DNA from 2 places in the Companilactobacillus bobalius genome. Region 2 is predicted to be linked to the other one. Evidence: predicted binding sites of a transcription regulator. Region 2 holds the regulator's gene; the other holds the start of a gene.
The links. The regulator HrcA, encoded in region 2, represses chaperone genes, less so after heat shock. The targets are predictions, from matches to a motif close to TTAGCACTCNNNNNNNNNGAGTGCTAA.
Positions count from the first base shown of each region.

Region 1: LKACC16343_RS06140 (ATP-dependent Clp protease ATP-binding subunit) is a predicted target of HrcA. The motif match lies at 1,744-1,770, and genes of this name have one in related genera.

Region 1 is NZ_MYFM01000003.1:224,030-227,459, forward strand. It holds gene LKACC16343_RS06140 (ATP-dependent Clp protease ATP-binding subunit) at 1-1,696, opposite strand, end outside; gene LKACC16343_RS06145 (phosphocarrier protein HPr) at 2,023-2,289, shown strand; gene ptsP (phosphoenolpyruvate--protein phosphotransferase) at 2,289-3,430, shown strand, end outside.
Region 2 is NZ_MYFM01000010.1:27,491-30,920, forward strand. It holds gene dnaK (molecular chaperone DnaK) at 1-153, opposite strand, end outside; gene grpE (nucleotide exchange factor GrpE) at 193-759, opposite strand; gene hrcA (heat-inducible transcriptional repressor HrcA) at 776-1,822, opposite strand; gene ribF (riboflavin biosynthesis protein RibF) at 1,992-2,936, opposite strand; gene truB (tRNA pseudouridine(55) synthase TruB) at 2,949-3,430, opposite strand, start outside.

The DNA.
Region 1 (3,430 bases), on a different contig from region 2:
GTCCATCATCGAGGATTTGCAAAAACATATGCATAACATCGGGATGGGCTTTTTCAATTTCATCAAGTAGAACCAAACTGTATGGATTACGACGAACTTTTTCAGTTAATTGACCAGCTTCTTCGTAACCAACATACCCTGGAGGCGAACCAATTAACTTAGAAATTGAATGTTTTTCCATATATTCAGACATATCGAATCTGATCATTGAATCCTCAGAACCGAATAGTTCACGAGCCAATTGCTTAGCAAGTTCAGTCTTACCAACACCGGTAGGACCAACGAATAGGAAGGAACCAATTGGACGTCCAGATTTGTTAAAACCAACTCTGTTACGACGAATAGCTTTAGCTACATCACCAACAGCCTTATCTTGACCAATGATATGTGACTTCAAATCAGGTTCCAAATTCTTCAATTGGGCTTGTTCATTAGATTGAAGTTCCCCAACAGGAATATTAGTTTTTTCTTCGACAACTTTTTGAATATCTTTTTCAGTAACAGTATTATTATCGGCTGGTTCGTTCTTAGCTCCATCTTTCATTTCTTGGAACTTTGTAACTTGGTCACGATAATAAGCAGCTTTTTCGTAATCTTCATTACGAAGGGCAGCTTGTTTTTGGACTTCAGCATCAGAGATCTTGTTGTCTAAGTCAGCCATATCGACATGATTGATTTGGAGATTCTTTTTAGAACCGGCCTCATCAATCAAATCGATGGCTTTGTCAGGCAAGAAACGATCTTGGATATAACGAGCTGATAATTCAGCAGCCGATTGGATAGCTTTGCTTGAGAATTTAACATGATGATAATCCTCATATTTTGGTTGAATACCCTTCAAAATTTGAATGGTTTCATCAACACTTGGTTCATTTACTTGAACAGGTTGGAGACGACGTTCAAGAGCGGAATCTTTTTCAATTGTACGATACTCATTTAAAGTAGTAGCACCGACTAATTGCAGATCACCACGGGCTAGGGCAGGTTTCAAAACGTTACCTGCATCCATACCACCTTCAGCGTTACCAGCACCAACAATTTCATGAATTTCATCGATGAATAAAATGATTTCCTTATTCTTTTGTAATTCATTGATTAGTTGTTGCATTCTTTGTTCAAATTGACCACGAACACCAGTACCTTGGACTAATGAAACTACATCCAAACGTACAACATGTTTATTTTGTAACTTTTCAGGTACATCGCCATCAACAATCTTTTGTGCAAGACCTTCGACAACAGCGGTTTTACCTACACCTGCTTCACCAATTAGAACAGGGTTGTTCTTAGTTCTTCTATTTAAGATTTCAATTACACGGTTTATTTCCTTGTCACGACCGATAATGGGATCGATTTGACCTTTTTTAGCAAGATCAGTTAAATCGACACCATATTGATCTAAGACTCCATTACCTCTAGGTCTGCGACCATTTCCATTGCCGCCACCAGTTTGAGTTTGAGGACCTTGTTGCTCGAAAGCATTAGGTTGTTGAGCACCATTTAGTGCGTTAAACAAGTCTTCGAAACTAGAAAATCCACCAGATGGATTTTGTGCCATATTATTCATACCTTCGTTAGCTTGATTTCTTAATTTCTGATAACAGTCCTGACAGAGATTGATTTCTGTTCGTTGACCGTTAACACTTGTATATAAATGAATTGTCGCTTCATTTTTATGACAATTCTGACAAAGCATACGCACCCCACCTTTCCTTTTGAACAGGATACAACGGTAGTATATAATTAGCACTCGACTAATGCAAGTGCTAAGTCTTGAATTTTTAGAAAATAATCTTTTTAGTAGAAGAAAAAAATATTTTTTTCAAATTTAATTGAAAAAGTTTAATAATATAAACGCTTTCAGCGTCAGGGGTTGTAAGCGTTAAACGGCTTATCACACCTGACTTATCTTGCTATTTTTTAAGCAAAGCCCTTGTGAAAAATAAGAGATAATGGTAAATTAATTAGTGAATATTTGTAGTGTAACTACAGAATTTTATATTATATGGTGAGGTATTAATTATGGAAAAGAAAGAATTTCACATTATTGCAGAAACAGGTATCCACGCACGTCCAGCTACAATGCTAGTACAAGCAGCAAGTAAATTTAGTTCAGATATCAATATTGAATTCTCAGGCAAATCAGTTAACTTGAAGTCAATCATGGGTGTTATGTCACTTGGTGTTGGCCAAGGTGCTGACGTTACAATTACTGCTGATGGTGACGATGCTGCTGATGCAGTTGCTGCTATTACAGAAACAATGACAAAGGAAGGATTGGCAGAATAATGGTTAAAACTATTAAGGGAATTGCAGCTAGTGATGGTATCGCTACTGCAGAAGCATACCTTTTAGTTCAACCAGATTTGTCTTTCACTAAGAAAAGTATTTCAGATGCTGATGCAGAAATCAGTCGTCTTAAGGATGCTATTTCAACATCAGATGATGAGCTTACAAAAATCAGAGATACCGCTAAGGAATCTCTAGGTGAAGAAGAAGCTCAAGTTTTTGATGCTCACAAGATGATTTTGGCTGATCCAGAATTTACAGGCGCAGTTGAAAAAGAAGTTTCAGATAAGAGTGTTAATGCTGAACAAGCATTGCATGATGTCTCAGAAAACTTCATTTCAATTTTTGAGGGTATGACAGATAATCCATACATGCAAGAAAGAGCAGCCGATGTCCGTGACGTTACAAAACGTGTTATGGCTCATTTATTAGGAGTTGAATTACCAAATCCAGCATTGATTGACCATCAAGTTGTCATTGTTGCTCATGATTTGACACCTAGTGATACAGCTCAATTAAACAAAAAGTATGTAAAAGGCTTTGTTACTGATATTGGTGGTCGTACAGCCCATTCAGCTATTATGGCACGTTCACTTGAATTGCCAGCTGTTGTTGGTACTGACACAATCACTACTGATGTTAAGGCCGGAGATACAGTTATCGTTGATGGTTTAAGCGGTGCTGCTATCATTGATCCTTCTGATGATGATATCAAGAAGTATCAACAAAAAGCTAAGGACTTTGCTGAAGAAAAAGCAGAATGGGAAAAATTAAAGGATGAAGCTTCAGTTACGGCTGATGGCAAACACTTTGATATTGCTGCTAATATCGGTACACCCGATGATCTAGAAGGCGTTGTTGAAAACGGTGCTGAGGGTATTGGTTTGTATCGTACAGAATTCCTATACATGCAATCAGATAGTCTTCCAACGGAAGAAGATCAATTCAAGGCTTATAAGAAGGTTCTTGAAGGAATGAAAGGTAAGCCAGTCGTTGTCCGTACTATGGATATCGGTGGTGACAAGCATTTGCCATACTTACCACTTCCTGAAGAAATGAACCCATTCCTAGGCTACCGTGCTATCCGTATCAGTTTGGATAGACAAGAAATCTTTAGAACTCAACTAAGAGCTTTGCTTCG
Region 2 (3,430 bases):
TTCACCAACTTGGATTTCACCGTCTTTAAAAGCAACAACTGAAGGAGTAGTTCTTGCACCTTCTGGGTTTGTAATAATCTTTGGAGAACCGCCTTCAAGAACGGCTACAGCAGAGTTTGTAGTACCTAAATCAATACCAATAACTTTTGACATAAACCTTAACCTCTTTTAATTTTCTTATTTAATTATTTACTATTGAGCAACAACGACCATTGCTGGACGAAGTACACGATCTTCTAATTTATAACCCTTTTGTAAAACTTGAACGACTGTATCCTTCTTATGCTTATCATCAGCAGGAACAGTTTGAACAGCTTGACTATCTGCTGGATCGAATTTCTCACCAGCATTGTCAATAACAATCACATGGTTATCTTCCAATGCCTTAGCCATATGTTGTTGAACCATTTCAATACCTTTTTTAAGTTGCTTACTGGCATCATCGTCAGCATCAACTGCCAAGGCACGTTCAAGATTATCAATAACGGGAAGAATCTCAGTTGCCAATTTTTGACCATCATACTTAAGAATATTAGCAACTTCTTTACTATGACGCTTGTTCATATTTTGAAGTTCAGCTTGTGTTCTTAAGAGATTGTCTGACAACTCATCATTCTTAGCCTTAAGATCTTTGATTTCTTTATCTTTAGGATCAACCAAAGCATCCTTTTTAGCTGATTTTTTATCAGCTTTCTTATCAGTCTTGGGAGCTGCTTCTTTAGCAGTCTTCAAATCTTGATCTTTTTCTTTATCTGCCATTACTTCCTCCTAAATTTCAAGAATCATCATACCTTGAATAATAATCAATTAATCTTTTGGCTAATTCAACTCTGAACTCACCAAGTAAACCTATCAACTGTGAATAATGCATTGTCGTTGGCCCTAATAAAGCAATAACACCTTTACCATGATGACCAACATCATAATTAGCAGTAATAATACTGTAATTCTTCAATGCATCACTCCCAAGTTCACTTCCTAAACGAACCTTAATGGCATCGTCAGAAATACTTGGATCAATCAATTTTCTTAAATCAGTACTTTGATTGATGATTGAGAACAACGATTGAACTTGCGATAGATCATCATTATTAGCATAATTTAACAAATTCAATTGTCCATCAACGTAATACTTCTCAGCACCAGCCTTCTTAAAGAGCTGATCCATCATATCCAACAAACCATCAGTTGAATACATATATTCGGAAAGAATTGCTGGAACATCGGTATGAAGCATCTGAACAACTTTAGGCAAAGGCTGTCCAACTAACTTATCGTTTACAATGTTAACAATCTTTTCAATTAATGAAGTATCAAAATCATCATCGATTGTATAAATATTATTCTCAACATTATTATCACTTGTGACAATGATTGCCATAAGTTGATGTGGATTCAAGGGAACGATTCTAAAACCTGTTAAAAGAACTGAACTGCTCTCCGGTCCTAATGTGATTGCTGTATAACTAGTTAGATGAGATAAAATCTTGGCAGATTGTTCGATAATATCATCAATTTGATGATATGTTTTACCAAAGTCATCGTCAATTCTCTGTGCTATATCTTGCGGTACACTAGTTGGTTGTACCAGATGATCCAGATAATAACGATATCCCATCGCTGAAGGAATTCTGCCTGATGAAAGATGAGTTTTCTCGAGGTAACCCACTTCTTCAAGCACTGCCATTTCATTTCTGATTGTCGCAGAACTTACATGAAAAGGTAATTCATTCATCAATGTCTTCGAACCAACCGGCTGGCCGGTATCTGTGAATATGCGCACGACTTCTCTCAAGATTGCATCTTGACGTTGTGATAGCATTATACCGTCCTCCTTTTTAGCACTATTCATACCTGAGTGCTAACAATGTAAAATATAACAATCTATCCCTATAGTGTCAAGTATGCACGCCCAATTTTTGGAATTATTTGCTAAAAAGTTTCAGAAATCAAAAAAGAGAACTCTTGATGACATCTCTATTGTCATTTACTCAAGTTCTCTTTTTTTTTGGTAAAACTTTAAGCGAATTAATCTTATCTAATTCCAATTGTTTGACTAAACCTTTTGCTCCATCAAACTTAACTTCACCACGTAAATATTTAACCCATTCTAGTGCCACATGCTCACCATAAATATCAGCGTCAAAATCGAAAATATTAGTTTCAATTGTAACTCCAGTATTCTCTTTGAAGGTTACATTATAGCCCACAGATGTCATCGAATTGTACCAAGTATCGCCGACCTTAATTCTTGTGGCATAAACCCCAATTGAAGGAATTAACTGATTACCCTCGGTTGCCAAATTAGCTGTTGGATAACCTAAAGTTCGACCTCGTTGTAATCCATGAACCACCGTTCCCTGATTCTGATAAGTGTAGCCTAAAAATTTATTGGCTTCTTCTACTTTATTCTCGGAAATAAATTTCTTAATCGCACTAGAGCCAATCTTTTGATCATCTAAAACTTGTTTTGGTACAGTTACAATTTCAAATTTATTGTGTGAGTACTGTGGCAAGGTCTGCATATTGGCAACATCTTTCTTCCCATACGTATAATCAAAGCCAGCTACGACAAATTTAGCGTTTAAATCAATCATATATTGATCAACAAACTCTTGAGGTTTCAATTGTGCAAACGTCTGACCAAATTCAACAAAATAGAGCTGATCAACTCCAAGCTTTTCTACTAACTCAGCTTTTCGGTCCATTGTCGAAAGATATTTATAATCGTTTTCGTATTGATACACCGTTCTGGGCGAACGATCAAAGGTCAATAACACTGATTTTAATCCATGCTTCTGAGCAAGCTCTACCCCTGTTTTGATAACCTTTTGATGACCAAGATGTACCCCATCAAAAAAACCCATGATCAAAACTGTGTCCTCAGTTGGACGTTGCTGCTTGAGAAGCGGATGTTTAACTTTAATAATCTGCATTTTCAATCTCTTTTATTTATTATTTAATAACATTAAATCTGGAATCCACATATTTCTTACTTTATCATACTTGTAAAGTGCTTTGGTTACTCCTGCTCTTTGAACTCGCAAACGATCTTCTATATCTGAATCGATTTCCGGTTCTAAGAAGCCGCCATGCGATACACGTACTTCCCACTCTTCATCTGTTAATTCATGCTTAGGGACATAGCTCAGGACCTCATCAATTGATTTTAAAAAGCTTGTATCATTGTTCTCAAGCATCTCTTCAATTTGTCTCAAAGTGAAGGTCTCCCCAATTGAAAAGCCAGCACTCTTTACTCGTGTAAGTTGGGACATAAAAGCGGGATATCCTAAGATGCGACCGAATTCAACTGCTAATGTTCTTACATATGTGCCCTTAGAACACTTAACATGAAACCTCAATGTTTGATATCCTGTTGTTTCATCGTAAATTGAATCTCCCATAATATGGAAATCATAAATATGAATCT